3 regions of the Bradyrhizobium sp. Ken01 genome follow, and region 3 is predicted to be linked to each of the others. Evidence: predicted binding sites of a transcription regulator. Region 3 holds the regulator's gene; each other region holds the start of a gene.
The links. Region 3 encodes PhoB, which activates phosphate uptake and scavenging genes when phosphate is short. Its sites were predicted from a motif close to TGTCATNNANCTGTCAT; they were not measured.

Region 1 (4,142 bases), on a different contig from region 3:
CGCAGGCCATCAGGCCTGCGGGCGACTTTCAGGGAACGCCGAAGGGACCGGGTGCGGGATCGATGCAGGCTCTTTACGCTCAGCTACTGGTGGGACTGATCAACGGCTCGTTCTACGCGCTGCTCAGTCTCGGGCTTGCCGTGATCTTCGGCATGCTCAACATCATCAATTTCGCCCACGGTGCGCTCTACATGATGGGCGCGTTCGTCGCCTACTTCCTGCTGAACATCGGCGGCATCAACTACTGGTGGGCGTTGCTGCTCGCGCCGATCATCGTCGGCATCTTCGGCATGATCCTGGAACGGACCATGCTGCAATGGCTGACGGGGCTCGACCATCTCTACGGCCTGCTCCTGACCTTCGGCATTGCGCTGATCGTGCAGGGCGTGTTCCAGAACTATTTCGGCTCCTCTGGCATGCCTTACGCCATTCCGGACCAGCTCAAGGGCGGCATGAATCTCGGCTTCATGTTCCTGCCTATCTATCGCGGCTGGGTCGTCATCTTCTCGCTGATCGTGTGTATTGCGACCTGGTTCCTGATCGAGAAGACGCGGCTCGGCGCCTATTTGCGTGCCGCGACTGAAAACCCCACGTTGGTGCGCGCCTTCGGCGTCAACGTGCCGCGCATGATCACGCTGACCTATGGTTTGGGTGTCGGCCTGGCCGCGCTTGCCGGCGTGCTGTCGGCGCCGATCAACCAGGTGCGGCCGCTGATGGGCGCCGACCTCATCATCGTGGTGTTCGCGGTGGTCGTGATCGGCGGCATGGGATCGATCATGGGCTCCATCATCACCGGCTTTGCGCTCGGTGTGATCGAGGGCATGACCAAGTATTTCTACCCCGAGGCCTCCAACACCGTCGTGTTCGTGCTGATGGTGCTGGTGCTCTTGGTGAAGCCAACGGGATTGACGGGAAGGGCGGCCTGATATGACAGCCTTGACGGACGACACGCTGCCGGTAACCCCGCGCTCGATCCGCGATGAGATGATCGTGTTCGTGGTGATGGCGCTGCTGCTGGCTTCGGTGCCATTCACGGGGGTCTACCCGTTCTTCGTGATGCAGGCGCTGTGCTTCGCGCTGCTCGCCTGCGCCTTCAATCTCCTGATCGGCTACGGCGGTCTACTGTCCTTCGGCCATGCGATGTTCTTAGGGACGGCCGGCTATTGCAGCGCGCACGCGCTGAAGGTCTGGGCGCTGCCGCCCGAACTCGGCATCCTCGTCGGCGTCGCCGGTGCCTTCGTGCTCTCGCTCATCACGGGCTATATCTCGATCCGCCGCCAGGGCATCTATTTCTCGATGATCACGCTGGCGCTATCGCAGCTTTTGTACTTCATCTACCTCCAGGCGCCGTTCACCCATGGTGAAGACGGCATCCAGGGCATCCCGCAGGGACGCATGTTCGGCGTCTTCGATCTGACCAAGCCGACCGTGCTCTACTACGTGGTTCTGGTCGGCTTCCTCGCCGGCTTCCTGCTGATCTTCCGCATCATCAACTCACCGTTCGGCGAAGTCCTCAAGGCGATCCGCGAGAACGAGCCGCGCGCGATCTCGCTGGGTTACCGCACCGATCAGTACAAATTCCTGGCTTTCGTCCTCTCGGGCACGCTGGCCGGCTTTGCCGGTGCGCTGAAAGTCTTCGTGGCGCAGAATGCCTCGCTCACCGACGTGCACTGGTCGATGTCGGGCGAAGTCGTGCTGATGACGCTGGTCGGCGGACTCGGAACCGTGTTCGGTCCCGTGGTTGGTGCCTTCGTGATCATCGCCATGCAGCAATATTTGGCGGGGTTCGGCCAGTGGGTGACCGTGATCCAGGGCTCGATCTTCGTGATCTGCGTGCTCACCTTCCGCCGTGGCGTCATCGGCGAAATCGCGCATTACTTCCGGCGATCGCTGTAAGTCATTGATATAATGGAAGATGGGTTGATGCGCGAAAGCGGTGGATGATCCGGCTCCACGGGCGTGAGGTGGCACGCGCGTGGATCGAAAATGGTCTATGACAGTTTCATGACGGCCCGCCTGGGCCGGGCCATCATCCAACCGGTAGTTTCTCTCCCATGATGCGATTGTTTCGCGCTTTCCTGCCCAAGGAAGAACGGTTCTTCGACCTGTTCGACCGCCACGCCCAGACCGTGATCCAGGGCTCGATCGCGCTCCAGAGCATGCTCAACGGGGGCGAGGAGACGCCGGTCTATTGCCAGCGCGTCAACCAGTTTGAGAACGATGCGGACAACATCACTCGTGAGGTGCTGACGGCGGTGCGCCGTACCTTCATCACCCCGTTCGACCGCGGCGACATCAAGAACCTGATCACCTCGATGGACGACGCCATCGACCAGATGCAACAGACCGCCAAGGCCGTGATGCTGTTCGAGGTCCGCAGCTTCGAACCGCCGATGCGGGAGATCGGCGGGCTTTTGATCGAATGCGCCAATCTGGTCGGCCGTGCGCTGCCGCTGATGCAGAAGATCGGTCAGAACGTGGCCATGCTGACTGCGATCACGGAAGAACTGGGCAAGCTGGAAGGCCGTGTCGACGATCTCCATGATATCGGGCTGAAGGAACTGTTCCTCAAGCATCGCGACGGCAACGCGATGGATTTCATCGTCGGCGCGGAGATCTACGACCATCTCGAGAAAGTCGCCGACCGTTTCGACGACGTCGCGAACGAGATCAACAGCATCGTCATCGAGCAAGTTTAGGGCAGGGGCCACGCCGTGGATGTTGCGTTGGGTCTTCCCGTCCTGGTCGGATTGATCGCCGTCGCGCTGCTGTTCGACTTCCTGAACGGCCTGCACGACGCCGCCAATTCGATTGCGACCATCGTCTCGACCCGCGTGCTGCGGCCGCAATACGCGGTGTTCTGGGCCGCGTTCTTCAATTTCGTCGCCTTCATGGTGTTCGGGCTGCACGTCGCGCAGACCATCGGCACCGGCATCATCGATCCCGCGATCGTGGATGCTCAGGTGATTTTCGCTGCGCTCGTCGGCGCCATCGTCTGGAACTTGGTGACATGGGCACTCGGGATCCCATCGTCCTCGTCTCACGCATTGATCGGCGGCTTGTTTGGTGCAGGCGTAGCCAAAGCCGGCCTTTCGGCGGCGGTCTGGAGCGGATTGTCCAAAACGGTGATCGCCATCGTGCTGTCTCCGCTCGTCGGCTTCCTGCTCGCGATGATGCTGGTTGCGATCGTCTCCTGGGCATCGGTGCGCTCCACGCCCTTTGCCGTGGATCGCGCCTTCCGCATCCTGCAATTCGCCTCCGCCTCGCTCTATTCGCTCGGCCATGGCGGCAACGACGCGCAGAAGACCATGGGCATCATCGCCGTGCTGCTCTATTCGCAGGGCCAGCTCGGCGGCGAATTCTTCGTCCCCTTCTGGGTGGTGCTCTCGTGCCAGGCCGCGATGGCGATGGGGACGCTGATGGGCGGCTGGCGCATCGTTCGGACCATGGGCCTGCGCATCACCAAGCTGACCCCGATGCAGGGCTTTTGCGCCGAGACCGGCGGTGCCGCGACCCTGTTCATGGCGACCTTCCTCGGCGTTCCCGTCTCGACCACCCACACCATCACCGGCGCCATCGTCGGCGTCGGCGCCGCACGCCGCCTCTCGGCGGTGCGCTGGAACGTCGCCAGCTCGATCGTCTATGCCTGGGTGATCACGATGCCGGCCTCGGCCATCGTCGCCGCGCTGAGCTGGTGGGCGGTCAAGATCTTCCTCAGGTAACCAGCTTCAGTCCGACGATCCCGGCGACGATCAGCCCAATGCTGGCGAGGCGGAACGCGGTGGCCGGCTCGCCGAACAGGATGATGCCGAGTGTCGCGGTACCGACCGCGCCGATGCCGGTCCAGACTGCATAAGCGGTTCCAATCGGGAGCGATTTGAGGGCGAGCCCGAGCAGGATGATGCTGCCGGCCATGGCGCCAAGCGTGAGGACCGACGGAACGAGCTTGGTGAATCCCTCAGTGTATTTGAGGCCGATCGCCCAGGAGACCTCAAGCAGACCGGCGACGAACAGGATGCTCCAGGCCATGACGACCCTCCATTCAAGGCAGGGTCGTCCCCGCGACTGGCGTGCTGATGGGAAGGGAGGGCCGTCCCTCCCAACCTGATCCCAAGCCGGATATGGGGCTGGCCGGAAGGCTC
Region 2 (4,142 bases), on a different contig from region 3:
CATTCCATGCGGGCGCATTGCCCGCCTCGACACCGATGCGGCGCTGCAGGTCGAGGGCGTGCTCGACGTGCTCACGCATGCGAACCGCCCGCCGCTCGCGGACAAGGACGAGGCCTGGAAGGACGAGGTGGCGCCCGAAGAAGGCTCGCCTTTCCGTCCGCTTTACGATGACACGATCAAGTTCAACGGCCAGCCGATCGCACTGGTCGTCGCGGAGGACTGGGAGACCGCGAAATTCGCCGCGACGCTCGTGCGGGTCGAATATGAGCAGCATGGTTTTGCGACCGACCTCGAAGGCGAGCGCAGCAACGCTGCCGAAAAGGACAAGCCGCACAAGCCGCGGGGAGACGCCGCAGCCGCCCTTGCGGGAGCTGATGTGCGCCATGAGGCGGACTACGTGATACCGACCGAGCATCACAACCCGATGGAGCTATATGCGACCACGGCGGTCTGGGACAGCAATGGCAAGCTCACGATCTATGACAAGACGCAGGGCGTCCAGAACGTCCACAAATTTCTATGCGGTGTGTTCGACAAGAAGCCGGATGACATTCGTGTAGTCTCGCCATACGTCGGCGGCGCCTTCGGTTCCGGCCTGCGGCCGCAATATCAGGTGGTGCTGGCAACGCTCGGCGCGCTCGCGCTGAAGCGGTCCGTTCGCGTCGTGCTGACGCGGCAGCAGATGTACGGGCTCGGCTACCGGCCGATGACCATCGAGCGCGTCTCGCTCGGCGCAAAATCCGACGGTACGCTCGACGCGGTCGCGCACGAGGCCATTGCCGTCACCTCGCGCTACGAGGATTTTGCCCGCAACGATACCGGCTGGGCCGAACAGCTCTACAAGACCCCGAACAGCCGCTTCTCCCACAAGCTGGTGCACCTTGACGTCTCCACGCCGTGCGACATGCGCGCACCGGGCGCGGCGTCGGGCGTCTGCGCGCTCGAATGCGCGATGGACGAGCTCGCCGTGGCACTCAAGCTCGACCCCATCGAACTGCGGCTGAAGTGCTACTCGGATCGCGACCAGAGCGAAAACCTGCCCTACACCAGCAAGCAGTTGCGCGAATGCTACGCGCGCGGCGCGGACGCTTTCGGCTGGAGCAGACGCAATCCTGCACCGCGCTCGATGCGCGACGGCAAGGATCTGGTCGGCTGGGGCATGGCGACGGGTGTGTGGGAAGCACTGCAGATGCCGGTCGCCGTCCGTATCGTGCTGACATCGAACGGACATGCCGAGGTGTCATGTGCAGCATCCGACATCGGCACCGGCACCTACACCATTGTCGCACAGGTCGCAGCCGATGCGCTCGGCCTTCCGATCGAGAACATCAGCGTCCGGCTCGCAGATTCCAGTCTGCCGCAGGCGCCTGTCGAGGGCGGCTCCTGGATGGCCGCCTCGAGCGCACATGCGGTGCTCGCAGCCGCCGAGGAAGTGCGCAAGGAGCTGTTAGCTCTGGCCGGGAAGATGCCAGGCTCGCCGCTCGCCGGCGCCGAGCTTGCCGATACGGTGCTGACCGACGGCAGCATTGCCAGCGCCAGCGACAACAGCCGCGCGGTCTCGATCGCCGACGCGATGCGCCATGGCGGCGTCGAACGTATCGAGAAGGAAAAGCTCAACCAGTTCGGCGAGGACAAGAAGCACGCGCGCAACACCCATTCGGCCGTCTTTGCCGAGGTCAAGGTGGACGAAGAGCTAGGCGTCATTCGCGTCACGCGCGTGGTCAGCGCCGTCGCGGCCGGGCGGATTCTCAACACCAAGACGGCTCGCAGCCAGATCATGGGCGGCGTGGTCTGGGGGATCGGGATGGCCCTGCACGAGGAGACGGTGATGGATCACCGCTTCGGCCGGATCATGAACGCCAACATCGCCGAGTACCACATTCCCGTGAATGCGGATGTTCACGACATCGACGTGATCTTCGTCGACGAGCCGGACAATCGTATCAACAAGCTCGGCATCAAGGGGCTGGGCGAGATCGGCATCGTCGGCGTCCCCGCCGCGATCGCGAACGCCGTCTATCACGCCACTGGCAAACGCATCCGCCGCTTCCCGATCACACTGGACAAGTTACTCGACTGAGCCGCCGGTCATCCGACCCGGCTCGCTCGGGATCGCGCCCCTGTCATCCAGCTGTCATCAAATGTGTCGAGACCTGTCGGTCTCGCACATTCGGGATGGACAATGGACTATTTCAAGCGCTTCAACTTCCTGTTCGCCGCACCTGTGTTCGACGCCGACGACCTCGAAGGCGTGCGCTTCAACCAGATCATCGAGGAGATCCAGCGTTCCGGCTTCGAGGTCGTTCGCGCCCGCAAGCTGGAGGACGCGGAGATGGCGGTGCAGACCGATGCCGCGATCGGCTGCATGGTGGTGGATTGGGGCAAGAAGGGCCTGGAGGGCAAGACCTCGGCGCTGATCAATTTGATGCGGCGACGCGGCCTCGACTTCCCGATCATCCTCCTGATCCGGCGCAAGCGGTTCGAGGATCTCCCGGTCGAGGTGCTCGACTTCATCGACGGTTATGTCTTCCTGTCCGAGGAGACACCGACCTTCATCGCCAAGAACCTGATCAGCCGTCTGAAGCAATATGCGGAGACGCTGAAGACGCCGTTCTTCGGCGCGCTGGTCGACTATGCCGAGGAGGGCAACCAGCTCTGGACCTGTCCGGGCCACAATGGCGGCGTGTTCTACAACCGCAGCCCCATCGGACGGGTCTTCGTCGAACATCTCGGCGAGTCCGTATTCCGCGACGATCTCGACAATTCCGTGCTCGACCTCGGCGACCTCCTAACCCATGAAGGACCGGCGTTGAAGGCACAGAAGGAAGCCGCCCAGATCTTTGGCGCGGAAAAGACCTATTTCGTGCTCAACGGCACCTCGACCTCGAACAAGGTTGCGCTCGGCGCCCTCGTCACCGACGGCGATCTCGTACTGTTCGACCGCAACAACCACAAGGCCGCCCATCACGGCGCGCTGATGATCAATGGCGGCGTCCCGGTCTACGTGCCGACCATCCGCAATGCCTGGGGCCTGATCGGCCCGATGCGCTGGGACATGCTCGACGAGAAAACCTTGCGCGAGGCAATCCGCAATCATCCCTTGGTCACGGACAAGGACGCCTGGCGCAAGGAACGGCCGTTCCGCGTCGCCGTGGTCGAGCAGTGCACCTATGACGGCACCATCCACAGCGCCGAGATGATCTTGAAGCGCATCGGCCATCTCTGCGAGTACATCCTGTTCGACGAGGCCTGGGCCGGCTTCATGAAGTTCCACCCGCTCTATGCAGGCCGCTTCGCCATGGGGCTGGCGAACCTTCCCCCCGAGGCACCCGGGATCATCGCGACGCAGTCGACCCACAAGCAGCTTGCGAGCTTCTCGCAGGCATCCCAAATCCACATCAAGGATCGTCACATCCGCGGCCAGAAGCGACGCGTCGAGCACCGCCGCTTCAATGAAAGTTTCATGCAGCACGCTTCCACGTCGCCATTCTACCCGCTGTTCGCCTCGCTCGACGTCGGCGCGCAGATGATGAAGGGCCGCTCCGGCGAAGTGCTGTGGGACGACACCATCCGGCTCGGCATCGAGCTGCGCAAGAAGATCCGCGCGATGCGCAGGGAGTTCGAGGAGAAGGAGCAGAATCCGGACAGGCGCTGGTTCTTCGAACCCTTCGTCCCCGATCGCGTCGCCATTCCCGATGTCAGCCACGCCGGCGCTTCGCACAACGTCGCCTGGGAAACACTCTCCACCGACGAGCTCGCCACCAGTCCTGCGCTGTGGCAGCTCTCCCCCGACAGCGCCTGGCATGGCTTCCCTGGCCTCAGCGAGGGCTTCGCCATGACCGATCCGAACAAGCTGACGCTGCTCACGCCCGGCTTCGATCGCATCACCGGCGGCTATGTCGATCACGGCATCCCCGCTCCGGTCGTCGCGCAATATCTGCGCGAGAACCGCATCGTCCCCGAGAAGAACGACCTCAACTCCCTGCTCTTCCTGCTTACCCCGGGCGTCGAGGCAAGCAAGGCGGGCACGCTGATCTCCGGTCTCGTCGCCTTCAAGCGGCTGCACGACGACAATGCGCTGCTTGCGGACGTTATCCCGGAGTTCTCCCAGCGGCGGCAGGCGCGCTATGCCGGCGTGCGGC
Region 3 (4,142 bases):
GGTGCCGATGCGCGGCTTCTCGGCGATCGCGGGCTCGCTCGCGCTCGCGGTCATCGTGATCCCGGTGGTGCTGCGCACGACTGAGGACATGCTGCTGCTGGTTCCGAACGCGCTGCGCGAGGCGGCCTCGGCGCTCGGCCTGCCGCGTTCGCTGGTGATCAAGCGGATCGCTTATCGCGCCGCGCGCTCCGGCCTCATCACCGGCGTGCTGCTCGCGACCGCTCGTGTCGCCGGCGAAACCGCGCCACTGCTGTTCACCGCATTGTCGAACCAGTTCTTCAGCCTCGGCCTGAACAAGACGATGGCGAACCTGCCTGTCACCATCAACAACTTCGTGCAGAGCCCCTATGCCTACTGGAAGCAGCTGGCCTGGAGCGGGGCGCTGCTCATCACGCTGACCGTTCTTGCCCTGAATATTGGCGCGCGCATCCTTGGCGCCGAGAGGACCGCAAAATGAGTGATCTTTCCGTATCGATGAGCGCGGCCGGTGGGCTGCCCCACGCGCCGGTGCTGCCGGAGGCGCCCCCCAAGGTGACCGTGCGCAACCTGAACTTCTATTACGGCGAGCACCACGCTCTGAAGAACATCAACCTGACGCTCGGCGCCAACCGCGTCACGGCGTTCATCGGTCCGTCGGGCTGCGGCAAGTCGACCCTGCTGCGCATCTTCAACCGGATGTACGACCTCTATCCCGGCCAGCGCGCCACCGGTCAGCTCATGCTCGATCAGACCAACATCCTGGACGGCAAGCTGGACCTCAATCTGCTGCGCGCCCGCGTCGGCATGGTGTTCCAGAAGCCGACGCCGTTCCCGATGACGATCTACGAGAACATCGCGTTCGGCATCCGTCTCTATGAGAAGATCTCGAAGTCCGAGATGGACGGCCGCGTCGAAAAGGCACTCCGCGGCGGCGCGCTGTGGAACGAGGTCAAGGACAAGCTCAACGCCTCCGGCCTGTCGCTCTCGGGCGGCCAGCAGCAGCGCCTCTGCATCGCCCGCACCGTCGCGGTGCGGCCCGAGGTGATCCTGTTCGACGAACCCTGTTCGGCGCTCGACCCGATCTCGACCGCCAAGGTCGAGGAGCTGATCCAGGAGCTGTCCGAGGATTACACGATCGCGATCGTCACTCACAACATGCAGCAGGCGGCGCGCGTCTCCGACAAGACCGCCTTCATGTATCTCGGCGAGCTGATCGAATTCGACGACACCAGCAAGATCTTCACGTCGCCGACTGACCGGCGCACGCAGGATTACATCACCGGCCGGTTCGGCTAGGAGACGCGACATGGGTTCTGAACATACCGCAAAGGCCTTCGATACCGACCTCCAGGAACTCACCCGCCTGGTCGCCGAGATGGGTGGCATCGCCGAGCGCATGATCGTCGAGTCCGTCGACGCGCTGATCCGCCGCGACGTCCCGCTCGGCCAGCGCGTCGTCGCCATCGACACCGAACTCGACGCGCTGCAGAAGCGCATCGAGGAGCGTGCGGTGCTCACCATCGCCCGCCGCCAGCCGATGGCGGTCGACCTGCGCGAGATCGTCGGCGCCATGCGCGTCGCGACCGATCTCGAGCGCATCGGCGACCTCGCCAAGAACATGGGCAAACGCGTCGCGGCACTGGAGACGGACTTCCATCCGCTCAAGCTGTTTCGCGGCCTCGAGCACATGACCGACCTCGTGCAGCAGCAGGTCAAGTCGGTGCTGGACGCCTATGCCGCGCATGATCTGCCGGCGGCGATGGCGGTGTGGAAGGGCGACGAGGAGGTCGACGCCATCTGCACCTCGCTGTTCCGCGAGCTCCTTACCTACATGATGGAGGATCCGCGCAACATCTCGTTCTGTATCCATTTGATGTTCTGCGCCAAGAACATCGAGCGGATCGGCGACCACGCCACCAACATCGCCGAGACCGTGTTCTACATGATCGAGGGACAGGCGATCACCGACAAGCGGCCGAAGGGCGACATGACGACCTTCGCCAACACGGTACCGAACACTTAAGGAGCGACGACCCGATGGGCGCACGCATTATGGTGGTTGAGGACGAGGAAGCTCTGACGGAGCTTCTCCGCTACAACCTCGAAGGCGACGGCTATGACGTCGAGACGGTGATGCGCGGCGACGACGCCGACACTCGCCTCAAGGAGCACATCCCCGATCTGATCGTGCTCGACTGGATGCTGCCGGGCCTGTCAGGCATCGAATTGTGCCGGCGGCTTCGCACCCGTCCCGAGACCAAGCAGCTCCCGATCATCATGCTCACCGCGCGCGGCGAGGAGAGCGAACGGGTGCGGGGTCTTGCGACCGGCGCCGACGATTACATCGTCAAGCCGTTCTCGGTGCCGGAGCTGCTCGCGCGCGTGAAAGGCCTGCTGCGGCGCGCGAGCCCCGAGCGGCTCGCCACCGTGCTTGCTTTTGGCGACATCGAGCTCGACCGCGACAAGCGCCGCGTGGCGCGCTCGGGCCGGCCGATCGATCTCGGTCCGACCGAATATCGCCTGCTGGAGTTCTTCCTGGAGCATCCGGGCCGGGTGTTCTCGCGCGAGCAACTGCTCGACAGCGTTTGGGGCCGCGACATCTACATCGATGAGCGTACCGTCGACGTGCATATCGGCCGCCTGCGCAAGCTGCTCAATCTCGGCCGCGAGCAGGACCCGATCCGCACCGTCCGCGGCGCCGGCTACGCGCTGGATGATCGTTTTGCCAAGGCGGAGCAGGTGTAGGGTTGCAGGCTTGTTTGCTGGCGAGCTGTCCCCGAATTCTCCGACGTCGTCCCGGACAAGCGAGCGAAGCGAGCGCTGATCCGGGACCCATAACCACCGAACGTGGTTTGGCGAAGACTCGGAGTGACCCCTTCCGCACGACTACTGCGTGCTCGGAGTATGGGTCCTGGCTTTCGCCAGGACGACACTGAAATTGTTGAACTGTCTTCGCGCGACGACTTGCCGTGATTACCGCGGACCCGGCTTCACCGGTGCGCGGCGCCGATCCGATGCCGGCTGGTACGCAACGCGCGAGTGCTGGGCGCAATAGGGCAGGCCGGACAGAGCCCGTCCACCACAGAAGAAGAAATCCGGGCTCGACGGATCGCCGACCGGCCAGTGGCAGGTCGCCTCGTTCAATTCCAGCAGCGACAGCCGCTGGCTCATCGGCACCACGTTGTCGTATGTGACCGGATCCGGCTCAGCCTCGACCTCAAAGGCCTGCGCCAGTGCGGTGTTGCCGCGCGAGATCGGGCGGCTCACCCGCATCATGTGCTGCGCGGGGCGCGCCTTGCGCGGCCGGGGCGCTGCCGACGAAGGGCTCTTGGCGCGGCCCGAAAGGCCGAGCCTGTGCACTTTGCCGATCACGGCATTGCGGGTCACATTGCCGAGCTCCGCCGCGATCTGGCTGGCCGAAAGTCCGGCCTCCCAGAGCTTTTTCAGCTGCTCGACGCGATCATCGGACCAGGTCAAAACCGTCATTGCACCCTTTCCCTCGCTGCGCGCCAGCCATCCTGGGGCCTCGCAGCGAATGCCTAAGCCTTCAAAAACCCGTGCCGCCAGAATCCCTTAAGGCTCGCCGGGCGCGTCTTGAACGCCCGAACGTTTACGCCGGTACATAAGGACTTAAAGATCAGAACCACTGCACGAGATGTCGTATCTGACAATTCAAACGCTACAATATGGCGTGACTCCCGCGCAAGAGTCCGCCGACTCGCTTCCACATGTTCCGTGGCTAAATCCCGCAAAATCGGCACCGCAAGACTACGGATTCAGCGTTTCGTGAGGCTTTCCGGACGGCATTGACACCCGTTTCACCAGGCCTAAGATAGTCGTGCGTGCCGCCCTCAAGAGGCGGCACGTTTCGTTTTCCGGGCCGGTCGATGGTGCGTTGCGCAATGCACGCTCACTCCGTCCGCAACATTCAAGTGACCGTCATGACTAACAGCGCAGCGCCGCATTTGCTCCCCGTTTTCGCCAGGTCCGACCTCGGTTTCGAGCGTGGCGAAGGCTGCTGGCTGATCGCGACCAACGGCGAGCGCTATCTCGATTTCACCTCCGGGGTGGCGGTGAATGCGCTCGGCCATGCCCATCCGGCGCTGGTCGCGGCGTTGCAGGAGCAGGCCACGAAGCTCTGGCACATGTCGAACCTGTTCCAG

Region 1: AC0L3S_RS20435 (DUF47 domain-containing protein) is a predicted target of PhoB. The motif match lies at 1,994-2,010, and genes of this name have one in related genera.
Region 2: AC0L3S_RS00870 (Orn/Lys/Arg family decarboxylase) is a predicted target of PhoB. The motif match lies at 2,122-2,138, and genes of this name have one in related genera.

Annotation. Positions count from the first base shown of each region.
Region 1 is NZ_JBVVPC010000021.1:45,937-50,078, reverse strand. It holds gene AC0L3S_RS20445 (branched-chain amino acid ABC transporter permease) at 63-926, shown strand; gene AC0L3S_RS20440 (branched-chain amino acid ABC transporter permease) at 928-1,896, shown strand; gene AC0L3S_RS20435 (DUF47 domain-containing protein) at 2,055-2,699, shown strand; gene AC0L3S_RS20430 (anion permease) at 2,715-3,722, shown strand; gene sugE (quaternary ammonium compound efflux SMR transporter SugE) at 3,715-4,029, opposite strand.
Region 2 is NZ_JBVVPC010000001.1:191,738-195,879, reverse strand. It holds gene AC0L3S_RS00875 (xanthine dehydrogenase family protein molybdopterin-binding subunit) at 1-2,080, shown strand, start outside; gene AC0L3S_RS00870 (Orn/Lys/Arg family decarboxylase) at 2,183-4,142, shown strand, end outside.
Region 3 is NZ_JBVVPC010000030.1:9,578-13,719, forward strand. It holds gene pstA (phosphate ABC transporter permease PstA) at 1-457, shown strand, start outside; gene pstB (phosphate ABC transporter ATP-binding protein PstB) at 454-1,275, shown strand; gene phoU (phosphate signaling complex protein PhoU) at 1,286-2,002, shown strand; gene phoB (phosphate regulon transcriptional regulator PhoB) at 2,017-2,724, shown strand; gene AC0L3S_RS25635 (GcrA family cell cycle regulator) at 2,953-3,465, opposite strand; gene AC0L3S_RS25640 (acetylornithine transaminase) at 3,921-4,142, shown strand, end outside.